DNA from 2 places in the Arthrobacter sp. 05N429 genome. Region 1 is predicted to be linked to the other one. Evidence: riboswitches for the same ligand, from Rfam matches in the RefSeq annotation. Region 1 holds a riboswitch; the other holds the start of a gene.

Region 1 (7,772 bases):
TCGGTCACGGTGACCTTGAAGAGCCAGCCGGCGCCGTAGGGGTCGCTGTTGATCACTGCCGGATCGCTGACGACGCCGTCATTGACTTCCGTGACCTCACCGGTGACCGGGGAGTACAGGTCCGAGACGGACTTGGTGGACTCGATCTCACCGCAGGTCTCCCCCGCGGTCACGGTGGAGCCAACCTCGGGCAGGTCCACGTAGACGATGTCGCCCAGGGCATCGGCGGCAACAGCGGACACACCGATTACGGACGGGCCAGAGCCATCAATGGCGATCCACTCGTGCTCGGCGGAGTATTTCAGTTCAGCGGCAACCTTGGCCATTTGTGTGTTTCCTTAAGTTTTGGAGTGCAATGGTGAGAGGGCATGGGAGAGGTGGTACCGGACTCAGTGAGGTCTTTACTTCTGTCGCTTGTAGAACGGCAGAGCGACGACTTCGAAGGGTTCTGCTTTGCCGCGCAGATCGATGTCCAGGGCGGTGCCCAGTTCGGTGACCTCGACGTCGACGTAAGCCATGGCGACCGGGTAGCCCAGGGTCGGGCTGGGCTGGCCGGAGGTGACTTCTCCAACCACGTTGCCGTCCTTCAGGACTGGGTAGCCGCCACGGCCGGCACGGCGGCCGAGACCCTTCAAGCCGACCAGCTTGCGCTTTGAACCGGCCTCCTTGTCTGCTTCCAGGGCGGAGCGGCCCACGAAGTCGCCTTCCTTGCTCTTGAGTGCCACAACGGGGCCCAGGCCGGCGTCGAACGGTGAGCGCTCGAGGGACAGCTCGTTGCCGTACAGCGGCATGCCGGCTTCGAGGCGGAGAGAGTCGCGTGAGGCTAGGCCGCACGGGACAATGCCGAACTCAGCCCCCGCTTCGGCGACAGATGCCCACAAGGGGGCAGCGGCGTTGTTGGCTACAAAGAGCTCGAAGCCGTCCTCGCCGGTATAACCGGTGCGCGCCAGAATGACGTCGTGGCCGGCCACGGTGAGCTCGTTGAACGCGTAATACTTCAGGTCGGTGACAAGCGCGTGCTGGGCCTCATCAGTCAGCTTGAGCAGGATGGCCTCAGCCTTGGGACCCTGCACGGCTACGAGGGACATCTCCGCGGAGACGTCCCCGACAATGACGTCGAAGCCACCGTCTTTGCCGGAACGGGCCCGTTCTGCCAGGGCAGCAGCGACGGTGGGTGCGTTGCCCGCGTTGGGGACCACCAGGTACTTCTCGTCACCGAAACGGTAGGTGATGAGGTCATCGACGATGCCGCCGTCGGCGTTGCAGATGAGTGAGTACTTGGCCTTGCCATCGGCAATGGCGGAGAGCTTGCCTACCAGGGCGTAGTCCAGGAACGCACCGGCTTCCGGGCCAGTGACCCACACTTCGCCCATGTGGGACAGGTCGAACAGGCCAGCGGCGTTACGGACGGCGTGGTGTTCGGCCAGCTCGGAGCTGTACTTCAGGGGCATCTGCCAGCCACCGAAATCGGTGAAGGAGGCGCCGAGTTGCTTGTGCTCTTCGTAGAGAGCCGTGTACTTCTCAGACATGTCGGGATCCTTAGTTTTCAAACTCGGAAAGCGGCGGGCAGGAGCAGATCAGGTTCCGGTCGCCACCGGCGCCGTCGATCCGGCCGACCGGGGGGAAGTACTTGTCCTGCTTGAGGTGGTGGACCGGGAAAGCGGCCTGCTCCCGCGGGTACTGGCGGGTCCAGTCAGAGGACACGACGGCGGACGCGGTGTGGGGTGCGTTGCGTAGCGGGCTGTCCTCGACGGTGAAGTCACCGGCGGCTACTTGGTCGATCTCGGCGCGGATGGTGATCATCGCGTCGATGAAACGGTCGATCTCCGCCAGGTCCTCGGACTCGGTGGGCTCCACCATCAGCGTCCCTGCCACCGGAAACGCCAAGGTGGGGGCGTGGAAGCCGAAGTCGATCAGGCGCTTGGCCACGTCTTCCGCGGTCACGCCGGTCTTGGCCGTCAGTTCGCGCAGGTCCAGGATGCACTCGTGCGCCACGAGACCACCTTCGCCGGTATAGAGGACGGGGAAGTACTCGTTGAGACGGGCGGCAACATAGTTAGCTGCCAGGAGCGCGGACTTGGTGGCCTCGGTCAGGCCTTCGGCGCCCATGAGCTTCACATACGCCCAGGAGATCGGGAGGACGCCTGCGGAGCCGAAGTTGGAGGCCGAGATGGCCACGCCGTGACCCTCTTCGTGGGCTGCCTTGTTCGCGTCCCCTGGCATGAAGGGTGCCAGGTGGGCCTTGGCCGCGACCGGGCCGACGCCTGGTCCGCCGCCGCCGTGCGGGATGCAGAAGGTCTTGTGCAGGTTCAGGTGCGAAACGTCGCCGCCGAACTTACCCGGCTGCGCCAGGCCCACGAGGGCGTTGAGGTTGGCGCCGTCCACGTACACCTGGCCGCCGGCAGCGTGCACTGCCTCGCAGATTTCTGTGACGTCGGCGTCGTACACACCGTGCGTAGACGGGTAGGTGATCATGATCGCCGACAGACCGTCCTTGTGCAGCTCGATCTTGGCGTTCAGGTCAGCGTGGTCGATGGTGCCGTCCGGAGCGGTGGCCACCACAACAACCTTCATCCCGGCCAGGACAGCGGACGCGGCGTTGGTGCCGTGCGCGGAGGCCGGAATCAGGCAGACGTTGCGCTGGGCATCACCGCGGGAGCGGTGGTAGCCGCGGATGGCCAGCAGGCCCGCGAGCTCGCCCTGGGAACCGGCGTTCGGCTGCAGGGAGACTTGGTCGTAGCCGGTGATCTCGGCAAGGTCAGCTTCCAGCCCGCTGATCAGTTCGCGCCACCCGACGGTCTGGGATTCCGGGGCGAACGGGTGAATGGAGGCGAACTCCGGCCAGGATATGGCTTCCATCTCCGCCGTGGCATTCAGCTTCATGGTGCAGGAGCCCAGTGGGATCATGGTGCGGTCCAGCGCGAGGTCCCGGTCGCTCAGCTTGCGGATATAGCGCAACAGTTGGGTCTCGGAGCGGTGCGTGTTGAACACCGGATGCTGGAGGTACTCGGAGGTGCGGAGCACCGGTTCAGGCAGTTCAAAGCCCTTCGCTTCAGCAACCGGACCGGCACCGAAAGCGACGGCAATGGCGGAGAGGACCTCTGTCGTCGTGGTTTCATCAGCGGAGACGCCGATGGTGTCCGCGTCGATCCGGCGCAGGTTGATTCCACGAGCCTCTGCGGCCGCGATGACCTTGGCTGCCTTGCCGGGGACGCGGACGGTGACGGTGTCGAAGAAGGTCTCGGTGACCAGTTCGCGGCCGGCGATCTGGAGCGTGGTGGCCAGGGTGCGGGCGTTGTTGTGGACGCGCTCGGCAATGGCCTTCAGGCCGTCAGGGCCGTGGTAAACGGCGTAGAACGAGGACACGATCGCCAGCAGCGCCTGCGCGGTGCAGATGTTGGACGTGGCCTTCTCCCGGCGGATGTGCTGCTCACGGGTCTGCAGCGCCAGGCGGTACGCCGGGACTCCGGCGAGGTCCTTGGAGACACCGACCAGACGGCCGGGCATGGACCGCTCCAGGCCCTTGGCAACGGCCATGTAGGCCGCGTGCGGGCCGCCGAAGAATAGCGGGACGCCGAATCGCTGGGTGGAACCGACGGCGATGTCGGCGCCCTGCTCGCCGGGCGGGGTGATGAGGGTCAGCGCGAGCAGGTCAGCGGCGACGGTGACGAGGGCGCCGCGTTCCTTGGCATCGGCGATCACGGCGGTGTGGTCGAACACGCGGCCAGAGACGCCGGGCTGCTGCAGGACGATGCCGTTGATGACGCCCTCAGGCAGTCCCTTGGAGAGGTCGGCAACCTCGACCTCGAAGCCGAGGGCCTCGGCGCGGCCCTGGACGATCGCGATGGTCTGCGGCAGGCAGTCGGCGTCGAGGACGGTCTTGCCGTCGTGGGCCGTCTTGTTTTTGTTGGCGCGGCGCATCATCAGCACGGCCTCGGCGACGGCGGTGGCTTCGTCCAGCAGCGAGGCGTTGGCGATCGGGAGGCCGACGAGGTCCTGGACCATGGTCTGGAAGTTCAGCAGCGCCTCGAGCCGGCCCTGGGAGATCTCCGGCTGGTAGGGCGTGTACGCCGTGTACCAGGCGGGGGCTTCGAGGATATTGCGGCGGATCACGGCCGGGGTGACGGTGTCGTAGTAGCCCTGCCCAATCATCTGGACCGCGGTCTTGTTCTTGGCGGCAAGCCGGCGGAGCTCGGCAAGGACCTCGACCTCGCTGAGGGCGTCCTTGAGGGCCAGCGGCTTGGCCTGGCGGATGGAATCAGGGACGGCGACGTCCACGAGGCCGTCAACGCTGTCATAGCCCACGGCCTTGAGCATGGCGCCAATATCGGCCTGGCGCCGCGCACCAATATGCCGATCGGCAAAGGTTAAAGGGGACGACTGGATGGTCATGAAGGAACTCCATAATTCAGGTGGCGCATTGGGTGCGCCACATTGATTTGGGTTCCTCCCCGCTCTGTATTGGACCTGAGAGTTTCCGCGCCCCCTGCTGTTAGCAGGGTGACCCTTGCACCGTCGGTGAGTCCGAATATCCGGACTGCTTTCCAGAGTTGCCTTGCCGCGGCGGTACGTGGGCCTGAGAGATTCCTGGGGAGGATTTGCTCCTACGGCGCCTGCAGAACGTACCGGCAGGACTCTCCCGCCGCAGATCATCAGCACATGTCACTTGGTTGGTGACACGCCTCACACTTTAGCCTTTGCTCGGACAGGGACGCAAGAACCGACTCCGAATGTGTCTTTTGCCGAGCTGCGGTGAACCGCCACTAGGGAATTGCTGGCCACGTCAGAGAAATGGCATCGCCTCCCGCAGCCTCGCCAGCCGCTGGAAGCACCTCGTGGATCCACCGGCCCCCTGACATTCACCGCCATGGGCCTTCAGCCCGTGGACTCATTCGGCGGAGTCCGTCGTCGGGCGAGCAACTGAAACTGGCCCCAAACGGTGACGATCGTGACGGTCGAAAAACGAGCCACGGTTACAGCTATCCCGTGGGATCAGGGGGAGCCGCATGCGCTGCCCCATAAGACGATGAGGGACCGCGAGCTGGACAGCGCATTTAGGTGTTCTAGATAATGCACTCACAGTGCACTATGATGCACTTATGGATCAGAGTACAACGAGCTTGGCGCTGGCAATTGGCGCCCGGGTTAAGCAGGAGCGGCAGTCGCGGGGCTGGACGCTTGATCAGCTGGCGGAGTCTGCAGGGGTAAGCCGCAGGATGGTCGTCAACGTGGAGCAGGGTGCCGCGAATCCCAGCGTGGGAACGCTGCTGAGGATCAGCGACGCGCTCGGTGTGGGGCTGCCGGCGTTGGTCGAGCCGCCTCGGCAGAAGCCGGTGAAGGTCACCCGCAGTGGTGAGGGCGCTGCGTTGTGGAATGGTGAGTCCGGGGGTCGCGGGGTGTTGGTGGCCGGCACCGAGCCGCCGGACGTGGTTGAACTGTGGGACTGGACCCTGGGTCCCGGTGACCGTCATGTGAGCGAGGCCCACATGCCCGGCACCAAAGAGCTTTTGCAGGTCCAGCAGGGCACGGTCATGGTGGAGGTCGCAGGCCAATCGGTCACCCTCGAAGCAGGCGACGCGGTGACGTTCCCGGGCGACGTGGCACACTCTTACTCCAATCCGGGCACGGAACCGGCCAGGTTCTCCCTGGCCGTCTTCGAACCGGGCGTAGGGACAGGACACCGGCCGGAGGCGTCCGATGCCTGAGCAGGGCATGCTTCAGGAATTCCTTGACGGCGGCCGGGTTGACGCCGCCGTGTTCGCGCTCCGGCCCGACTACCGGGCCTTGCTGCTGGCCGTGGACGGACTCGTCCCGGGCCCGAGCGACCAGGCCGGTGACAAGATGCTCCAGGCGGCGGCGACCGCAGCCCGCGAGTTGCTCGGCGACCGGCCAGTCGAGCAACTCCCGCACGTGGCTGCTTGGCGGCAGGCTTACCAGGGCTTCGGAGCCAAACCGAACCGCACACGCAACAGCCTGGAGGCGCTCCTGCGCCGTGCGGTGTCCGGGCTGCCCCGGGTGAACCGTCTCACCGATCTCTATAACGCGGTCTCGGTGCTCCACCAGATCCCGCTGGGCGGGGAGGATCTCACCCGCTACATCGGTGCGCCACGGCTGGTCCGCGCCACCGGCAAGGAACCCTTCGATACCGCCGCCGACGGCGCCGCGGTGATCGAACACCCGGAACCCGGCGAGGTCGTGTGGTGCGACGACGCCGGAGTGACCTGCCGGCGCTGGAACTGGCGCCAGACACGCCGCACCCAGCTCGGCGAGGACACCACCTCCGCGCTGTTCATCCTCGACGCGCTCGAACCCATATCCGACGAGGCGCTCCACGCCGCAGCCGAGGACCTGCTCGCCCGGCTGACCCGGCTCGGTCCCGACGTCAGGGCCGCCCGCCGCCTGATAACCGCCGCCACAATCATCGATGAAGGACACTGACATGCTCATCCGCTCCCGGCCACGCGCGATCGGTGACCGGCAGCCCCGAAAGGGCCAGCCGTGAGCCAGCGCGTCCCCAACAATGTTCCCGTGCCGCCGTGGGGGCTAGCCGTGGCCGCCATGCTCTCCGTCCAGCTGAGCTCGGCCCTATCAGTAGATCTGATTGCAACGGTGGGGCCGGCCGGAACCGCCTGGCTCAGACTCAGCGTGGGAGCACTCATCTTCCTGGCCATCGCCCGACCCCCATTGCGCACGCTACGCCGCCACGACGTCCCCGTTCTCCTGGGGCTGGGCGTCGCCACCGGACTGATGACCATCGCCTTCCTCGCCTCCATCGAACGGATCCCGCTCGGCACCGCCGTCGCGATCGAGTTCCTCGGTCCGCTGACCGTCGCCGCGGTGCGCAGCCACAGCGCACGGGCGCTTATCTGGCCAGCCCTGGCGCTGCTCGGAGTCGTCCTGCTGACCGAACCCTGGGCCGGCGACATCAACCTCGCCGGTATCGGCTTCGCAGGACTCGCGGCCATCGGATGGGCCGCCTACATCGTGCTCACCCAACGGATCGGCGACCGCTTCACGGGCATCGGCGCACTTTCACTCACCGTTCCCGTCGCCGCCGCCACGGCAGCTGTCGTCGGCATCCCGCAGTCCGCAGGACACCTCAACCTCGGTATCCTCGCCGCCGCCTTCGGACTGGCCGTCCTGATGCCGGTGCTGCCGTTCGTTCTCGAGATGCTCGCCCTGCGCCGGATGACGCCCACCGCGTTCGGTACCCTAATGGCCCTCGAACCGGCCATCGGCGTGCTCCTCGGGCTGCTCGTGCTGCACCAGCAACCCTCGCTCACCCAATTCGGCGGCATCACGCTCGTCGTCCTCGCCGGCGCCGCCGCGCAACGCGGCGGCCGACGGCAACCGCACACCCGCGAACCCGCCGCCGCCCGCACCGACCCCGACCTCATCGGCCAAGGACCAAAGTAGGCCACAGTCCTCCAAATAGGCGCGTCCGACAGAACTGTCGCTGCGCGGGAAATACCTGCTGACAGTTGCCCCCGCAGATCAGCCCGCCCAGCAGCGGCAGGTGGCTCAGACTTTGCTTCCCCGCTATTCAAACAAAGGAGTTATACCCATGTTCACCGGCTTGAGCGCCTTCCCCCTGACCCCTCTGGCACATGATGCTGTTGACGAGCATGCCTTCGTTCGTCTGATCGAACGGCTCTCGGAGGCGAAGGTTGACTCCATCACCGCGCTCGGATCCACCGGCTCCTACGCCTACCTGAGCAGCGAGGAACGAAGCCGTGTCGCCCGTCTCGCCGTCGAACACGCCGTCGAAACAC
Region 2 (7,772 bases), on a different contig from region 1:
TGGCCGCGAGCAGCGCCGACTTGGTGGCCTCGGTCAGTCCCTGGCCGCCCATGAGCTTCACGTACGCCCAGGAGATCGGCAGCACACCGGCCGAGCCGTAGCGGGAGGCGGAGATCGGCGTGCCGGTTTCGCCGTTGGCCGGATCCGCTGCGTTGCCGGGCATAAACGGTGCCAGGTGTGCCCGGGCTGCGACCGGGCCGACGCCGGGGCCGCCGCCGCCGTGCGGGATGCAGAAGGTCTTGTGCAGGTTCAGGTGCGAAACGTCGCCGCCGAACAGGCCGGGCTGGGCCAGGCCGACGAGGGCGTTGAGGTTGGCGCCGTCGATGTAGACCTGGCCGCCGGCGGCGTGGACGGCGTCGCAGACCTCGCGGACGTCGGCGTCGTACACACCATGGGTGGACGGGTAGGTGATCATGATGCAGGACAGGGCGTCCTTGTGCAGCTCGATCTTGGCCTGCAGGTCGGCGTGGTCGATCGTGCCGTCCGGGGCGGTGGCGACGACGACGACCTTCATGCCGGCGAGCACGGCCGAGGCCGCGTTCGTGCCGTGCGCCGAGGCCGGGATCAGGCAGACGTTGCGCTGCTCGTCACCGCGGGAGAGATGGTAGCCGCGGATGGCCAGCAGGCCGGCGAGCTCGCCCTGGGAGCCGGCGTTGGGCTGGATGGAGACCTGGTCGTAGCCGGTGATCTCGGTCAGCTGGGCCTCGAGGTCCTCGATCAGTTCACGCCAGCCCGCAGTCTGGGATTCCGGGGCGAAGGGGTGGATGGAGGCGAATTCCGGCCAGGAGATGGCTTCCATCTCCGCGGTGGCGTTCAGCTTCATGGTGCAGGAGCCCAGCGGAATCATGGTGCGGTCCAGGGCGAGGTCGCGGTCCGAGAGGCGGCGGATGTAGCGCAGCAGCTGGGTTTCGGAGCGGTGGGTGTTGAACACCGGGTGCTGGAGGTAATCGGAGGTGCGCTCGACGGCCGAGTCCAGGGAGAAGCCGGCGTCACTGTCTGCGACGCTAGCCCCAAAGGCGGCGACGACGTCGGCGACTATGGCCGCCGTCGTGGCCTCATCGGCGGAGATGCCGACCGTGTCGGCGTCGATGGAACGCAGGTTGATGCCCTTGGCGTCGGCTGCCGCGACGATTTCGGCGGCCTTGCCGGGCACCGAGACGGTCACGGTGTCGAAGAACGACGTGTGAAGCACGTTCAGGCCGGCATCCTTCAGGGAGGCGGCGATGGTCCTGGCGTGGCCGTGGACGGTCTCGGCGATCGCCTTCAGCCCGTCCGGGCCGTGGTAGACGGCGTAGAACGAGGACACGATGGCCAGCAGCGCCTGGGCGGTGCAGATGTTGGAGGTGGCCTTCTCGCGGCGGATGTGCTGCTCGCGGGTCTGCAGCGCGAGGCGGTAGGCCGGAACGCCGGCGTTGTCCTTGGAGACACCGACGAGGCGGCCGGGCATGGACCGTTCGAGGCCCTTCTGGACCGCCATGTAGGCGGCGTGCGGGCCGCCGAAGAACAGCGGGACGCCGAAGCGCTGGGCGGAGCCGACGGCGATGTCCGCGCCCTGCTCGCCCGGGGACGTGATCAGGGTCAGGGAGAGGAGGTCGGCGGCGACCGTGACGAGGGCACCGCGTTCCTTGGCCTCGGCGATGACGGCGCTGTGGTCGAACACGCGCCCGGAGACGCCGGGCTGCTGGAGGACGACGCCGTTGATGACGCCGTCGGGCAGTCCCTTGGAGAGGTCGGCGACCTCCACCTCAAAGCCGAGGGCCTCGGCGCGCCCCTGGACGATCGCGATGGTCTGCGGGAGGCAGTCGGCGTCGAGGACGGTCTTGCCGTCGTGGGCGGCCTTGTTCTTGTTGGCGCGGCGCATCATCAGCACGGCCTCGGCGACGGCGGTGGCTTCGTCCAGCAGCGACGCGTTGGCGATCGGCAGGCCCACGAGGTCCTGGACCATGGTCTGGAAGTTCAGCAGCGCCTCGAGCCGGCCCTGGGAAATTTCCGGCTGGTACGGCGTGTAGGCCGTGTACCAGGCCGGGGCCTCGAGGATGTTCCGGCGGATGACGGCCGGGGTGACCGTGTCGTAGTAGCCCTGGCCGATCATCTGGACCGCGGTCTTGTTCTTCGCGGCCAGCTGGCGCAGTTCGGCGAGGACCTCGACTTCGCTAAGCGCTGCGCCGAGCGAGAGCGGGGAGTCCTGGCGGATGTCCTTCGGAACGGCGGTGTCCACGAGGGCGTCGACGGTGTCATAGCCGACAGCCTTCAGCATGGCGTCGACGTCGGACTCACGGCGGGCGCCGATGTGCCGGTCAACGAAGGACGTGGAGGCTGAGGTAACAGTCACAAGGAACTCCATAACTAAGGCGGCGCAGGGTACGCCACATTGATTCGGGTTCCTCCCCGCTCTGTATTGGACCTGAGAGTTTCCGCGCAGCCGTGCTCTCGCATGGCTCCGCTTGCACCGTCGGTGAGCACAGCATGTCAGAAGACAGCCTGCTACTTTCCAGAGTTGCCTTGCCGCGGCGGTACATGGGCCTGAGAGATTCCTGGGGAGGATTTGCTCCTACGGCGCCTGCTTGTACCTACAAGCAGAACTCTCCCGCCGCAGATCAAAGGCATATTAACTTGGCGTGACAACAGTCACAGCTCTCATTGTCCTACGCCCGGCCCGCGTCCGCAAACCAGCGACGGGTCGCCCGCGAGAGTTACGCGCCGGGACCGCAGACGGTAGGCGGACGGGCCGCCGCAGGCCTAGCCGCGGAGACGTTCGAGGGCAGTGAGGAGGCTTTCGACGTCGGGGCCGACCTCCGGCAGCGATCCGCCCGGCCCACGGGCCAGCATGGCATTGAAATACAGCCCGTCCCCCATATAGAGGACCGGCTTGGCCATGGCGGGGCCGACGTCGGCCGCCAGCAGTTCCAGCCATGACGCCTGCACGGCGGCCATCCGCCGCAAGGTTTCCTGGTGGGCCACTTCGGCGAGCCTGGTGGCGGCGACGAAGACCCGGTCCAGCGGCGTGTCAGCCCAGACCGAGGACTTGATGAAGAACGCCGCAGCGCCTTCGGGGGCGGCCGCCATGGCAGCGAGGTCCTCGGCGAGCAGCCGGTCCAGCCGTTCCAGCAGGACGGAGATCATCGCTTCCTTGTTGGGGAAGTGGTACAGCAGCCCGCCCTTGGAGACGCCGGCCAGCCGGGCCACGGCATCCAGCGTCGCGGCACGCTCGCCCTCTTCTATCAGCAGGGATTCGAACGCGTCGAGGACGGCTTCGCGGGCGACGGGTTTTCTGGCCATGCGTCCTATCATGCCTCCTGGCGGGGGTTTCATTTCTTAACTATACCGTCCAGACGGTACAGTTAAGCCATGAGCAACACTTCCTTCACCCGCAGCAGCGCCGGAGCACTTGGCAAGTCCGCCGCCGGGGCAACAACCAGCCATGCACCGCGTGCCCCGTGGCGCGACTGGCTGGCGCTGGCGCTGTTGATGTTTCCCGTGCTGCTCGTGGCCGTCGACAACACGGCCCTGACCTTTGCGCTACCGGCCATCGCGCGCAGCCTCGACGCCACCGGAGTTGAGCTGCTCTGGATTGTCGACGCCTATCCACTGGTCCTGGCCGGTCTTCTCGTGGCCATGGGCAGCCTCGGGGACAGGATCGGCCGCCGCCGGCTGCTCTTCATCGGCAGCACGGGTTTCGCTGCCGTCTCGGCGGTCACCGCCTTCGCCCCCAGCGCCGAATGGCTGATCGCCGGACGCGCAGGGCTGGGATTCTTCGGCGCCATGCTGATGCCCTCCACCCTGTCCCTGATCCGCAACATCTTCCCCGAGCCCAACCGGCGCCGGCTGGCCGTGGCCATCTGGGCCGCCGGCTTCTCCGGCGGCGCCGCGCTGGGCCCGATCTTCGGCGGCTGGCTGGTGGAGCACTTCTGGTGGGGCGCTGTCCTGCTGGTCGCCGTGCCGATCATCCTCCCGCTGCTGGTCCTGGGTCCGGCCCTGATCCCGGAATCCCGCGACCCGAACCCGGGCCGCGTGGACGTGCCCAGCATCGTCCTGTCCCTGATGGTGATGGTGCCCGTGGTCTACGGCATCAAGATCCTGGCCACCCACGGACCGGCCGCGGAACCGCTGGCCGCCATCGGCTTTGGCCTGCTGATGGGCTACGTCTTCATCCGGCGCCAGCGGCACCTCCTGCAGGCCGGTCCGGCACAAAGCCGTCCGGTACGGAACCGCACCGCTCCGCTGCTGGATATCAGCCTCTTCGGCAACCGGGTCTTCAGCACCGCCATCATCGCGAACGTGCTGGCACTGTTCTCCTTCAACGGCTTCATCCTTTTCCTCGCGCAGCACCTGCAGTTGCTCGAGGGGCAGTCCCCCTCGGAATCCGGCGTCGCCATGGTTCCCGCCCTGATCGCCACCGTGGCGGCCGGCCTGCTGGTGGTCCCGCTGGTGAAAAAGGTCCGGCCCGGTTTCGTGGTGGCCGGCGGGCTGCTCCTGAGTGCCGCGGGCTACTTCCTGGTGGCCTTCGGCGATCACGGCAACGGCCCCGCGCTGCTGCTGGCGGCCCTGCTGGTGCTGTGCCTCGGTGTGGGGGCTGCGGAAACCATTTCCAACGACCTGATCCTGGGCGCCGCCCCCGCGGAGAAATCCGGCGCGGCGGCGGCAATTTCCGAGACGGGCTACGAAATCGGATCCCTCCTCGGCACCGCTATCCTGGGCTCGATTCTGACGGCCTCCTACCAGGGCAATCTCCGGTTGCCCGCTGCCGTCGCCGAGAGCGCCCCCGCCGAGGCGTCTGCCCAGGCCGGCGAGACCCTTGCCGGGGCCGTGGAGCTGGCCCAGGCTCTCCCGGGACCGCTGGCGGACGCAGTAATGACCGCAGCCCGCGCCGCCTTCGACTCGGGCGTCCACATCACGGCAGCCATCGCGCTGGTCCTGATGGCGGGGGCGTCAGTCCTCGCCGCCGTCGTCCTTCGGAAAGTGCCAACGGCGCGGTAACCCGGGGGGATTAAATGCCGAGCGCCCGGCGTCGGTGGGAACCGGCGCCGGGCGCTGAAAATGCTGGCGGCTGCTACTTGCTGTCCGCCGTGGTGACGCTGGCGTTGGCCCGCATCGTCTCGGCGTTGACCATCCACGCGTACTGCTCAAACTTGGCGATGAACTCGTGCAGCAGGTCCGCCGTCGTGGGGTCCTCTTCGTCCACTTCGTCGTGAACCTTGCGCATGGTTCCGACGGCGGCCTCGAGGGCGGCGACGATCCGCTCGATGGCGTCCTTCGTGTTGATCAGGCCCGCCGGGAATTCGGCGAGAGAGGTGGACTTGGACACCGTGGAGCTGCGGCCGTCCGGGAGGGCGTGCAGGGCACGCATGCGCTCCGCCAGGTCATCCGCGAAGGCGCGCGCGGCGTCTATGATCTCATCCAGCTGCAGGTGGAGGTCCCGGAAGTTCGTCCCGACGATGTTCCAGTGCGCCTGCTTGCCCTGAACGTGAAGTTCGATCAGGTCCACGAGCACTGCCTGCAGGTTCGTCGTGAGCGTTGGTGATGCTTTCATGCGTCCTCCTGAGTAAGTCCGATACCGTTGCGCGACTGTAGAATCCGCTTTTACCAAGCCGCTATTGCGGTCGATATCGCTGGATTCGATGCTACCGACGCTACCCCAGAGCATGGAGGGACGGCGACGCCCCGGGTAGAATTTCTCGGTCAGCTTACTAAGTCGGCTTACTACCTGCCGGGGAGGACGTGCGGAACCGCTCAGACCGCCTGGTTGAGCACCGGCCCCTGCGGGAAGATCGCCCGCGTAATGCCGCCCGTGGTGGTTTCTGCCAGTTGGGCGAGGTAGTCGTTTCGGCGTTTCGGGGTGATCCGCGACTGGGGCTCGAAGCCCTGCCCCGGATCGTCCGAATAGTGCGCGGTCAGGCCGTCACGCATAAGCCGGATGGCCTCGGCGCGCTGCTGGGAGACCGCCGCGTGGGTGGATCCAAGTTCCGCGGCCAGGTCCTTGACGGTCCGGTCGCCAAAGTAGATCTCCTCGACGACGTAGCGCATCCGCTCGGGGAGGGACTTCACCGCCGCGCGGAGGTACTGGAGCCGCTCGTCCGCGAGTACGGAGTGTTCAGGGGTCAGGGTCTCGGCGGCCAACGTGTCAACGACGGCTTCATCCAGGGGCGTCAGGGTCCGGGAGGCATCGGCGAGGGCTGCCTCGACGACGCTCTGCTGGACACCGAGGGCCGCGGCAATCTCGTCGACGCTGGGGGTGCGCCCGAGGGCTGCGGCGAGGGTTTCCTGGACCGACATCGTTTCTTTGATCCGGCGCCGCGCCGAGCGGGTGGCCCAGTCGCTGGCCCGCATCTCGTCGGCAAAGGCACCCAGGATCCGCCGGCGCGCGAAAGCACCGAACGGCACACCGAGGTCCGGGTCGAAGGAGTCCGCCGAGGTGATCAGGGCAATGGCGCCCGCCGACGCCAGGTCATCGCGAGAAAGGTGTGACGCCTTTGAGCACAAGTCTGAGACGAGGTAGCCCACCAGCGGAAGATGCTGTGTGACCATCTCGTTGCGTTCCACGCGATTCAATAGAATGTCCCCCCATGAGACAGGATCCGGCAGCCTTAAAAGACCGAGAGCCGCACCCGAAATGGGCCCCGTGCTCCCCCCATGGAAGTCGGTGTTCAAAACCCGGGCGCAGCACCCAGAACGAAACCTATCACCTGATCCCCGCTCTGCGTGTAACCTCAGGGAAAAGCTTGGCTGAAAATGCGGTAAGGCTTCTCGGCCGGGGGCGGCAAGGGGAATGGGGCCCATGGGTGCAGGTGATCTTTCGGCGGCTCTCTGGCAGGAGCGCCGGCAGCTGGAATTGCTCTTATTCAGGCTGGAGACGCAGCGTCTCCATGTCTTGGCCGGCAACCTGCAGTGGCTGAGCTTCACTGCCTCCGAAGTGGAGAGCGTCCTTGACCGGCTGCGCTTTGAAGCGCTGGCCCGGAGTGTCGAGTCGGCGGCGGTGGCGGCCGAGTGGGGGTTGCCCGCCCAGGCGACCCTGAATGAACTCGTCGCGGGGGCGCCGCCCGGAGCCTGGGCCGGAGTCCTGGAGGATCATCTGGAAGGTCTGCGCGCTTTGGTCCGGCAGCTCGACGATGCCGCCCGGACCAGCGAGGACACGCTGCGCAACCTGAACCGTCCAGTGGCGTCCGGCGCGTCCGCCGGTCCACGCAACGGCGACGCCGCCTCTTTGCCGGCGGACACCGCCGGGGTTCTTGATCAGCTGACGACGGCGGGGAACATTGAGCGCGCCCTGGCAGTCACCCGCCGGACCAAACAGCCCCTCCTGGACCAATACCTCGGCGGCAACCGCGGCTGACCGGGTTCCCGTCCCGGCACTCAGTCCGCGGCGGGGGCTGGGGCCGACGGCGGCAGGAGCCCGCGCAGCGCGTCTTCCGTGTCCGGGCCGGATTCCGCGCCCGCTTCAGCTGCCGCCAGGTTCGCCGCGGCAATGGCCTCGATGACTTCCCGGCGCTGGATCGGCACCCCGCGGGGCGCCTCAATGCCTATCCGAACACCGTCGCCGCGGCCTTCCAGAACCGTGATGACGATCCCGTCGCCGATCATGATCTGTTCGCCCGGCTTGCGTGTAAGTACCAGCATCCTCTCAATCTACCCTTCGCTGTGCTGAGCTGCCGACGAATCCTGCTGCTGGTGCCTGGATCGTGCCCATCTCAGATCCTGGCCGCACGGGCCTGGCCGGAGTCGATCCAACCCACCGGCAGTCCAAGCGTGTTGACGGTTTCCGGGGTGGCGGTCTC

The links. Region 1 has a riboswitch for glycine ahead of gcvP (aminomethyl-transferring glycine dehydrogenase). Riboswitches for the same ligand answer to the same signal wherever they lie in the genome.
Region 2: it holds a riboswitch for glycine, as region 1 does, so the genes downstream of both, gcvP (aminomethyl-transferring glycine dehydrogenase) here and gcvP (aminomethyl-transferring glycine dehydrogenase) in region 1, are expected to answer to the same signal.

What each region holds. Positions count from the first base shown of each region.
Region 1 covers NZ_JBFTMQ010000012.1:90,797-98,568, reverse strand. Annotated here, with positions in the region: gene gcvH (glycine cleavage system protein GcvH) at 1-326, opposite strand, end outside; gene gcvT (glycine cleavage system aminomethyltransferase GcvT) at 402-1,529, opposite strand; gene gcvP (aminomethyl-transferring glycine dehydrogenase) at 1,540-4,392, opposite strand; glycine riboswitch at 4,447-4,553, opposite strand; glycine riboswitch at 4,555-4,652, opposite strand; gene AC1DF4_RS16535 (helix-turn-helix domain-containing protein) at 5,100-5,705, shown strand; gene AC1DF4_RS16530 (B3/B4 domain-containing protein) at 5,698-6,438, shown strand; gene AC1DF4_RS16525 (EamA family transporter) at 6,559-7,416, shown strand; gene AC1DF4_RS16520 (dihydrodipicolinate synthase family protein) at 7,565-7,772, shown strand, end outside.
Region 2 covers NZ_JBFTMQ010000016.1:49,723-57,494, reverse strand. Annotated here, with positions in the region: gene gcvP (aminomethyl-transferring glycine dehydrogenase) at 1-2,344, opposite strand, end outside; glycine riboswitch at 2,384-2,500, opposite strand; glycine riboswitch at 2,502-2,600, opposite strand; gene AC1DF4_RS18170 (TetR/AcrR family transcriptional regulator) at 2,740-3,279, opposite strand; gene AC1DF4_RS18165 (MFS transporter) at 3,349-4,977, shown strand; gene AC1DF4_RS18160 (Dps family protein) at 5,051-5,530, opposite strand; gene AC1DF4_RS18155 (sigma-70 family RNA polymerase sigma factor) at 5,731-6,549, opposite strand; gene AC1DF4_RS18150 (hypothetical protein) at 6,869-7,330, shown strand; gene AC1DF4_RS18145 (carbon storage regulator) at 7,351-7,614, opposite strand; gene AC1DF4_RS18140 (hypothetical protein) at 7,686-7,772, opposite strand, start outside.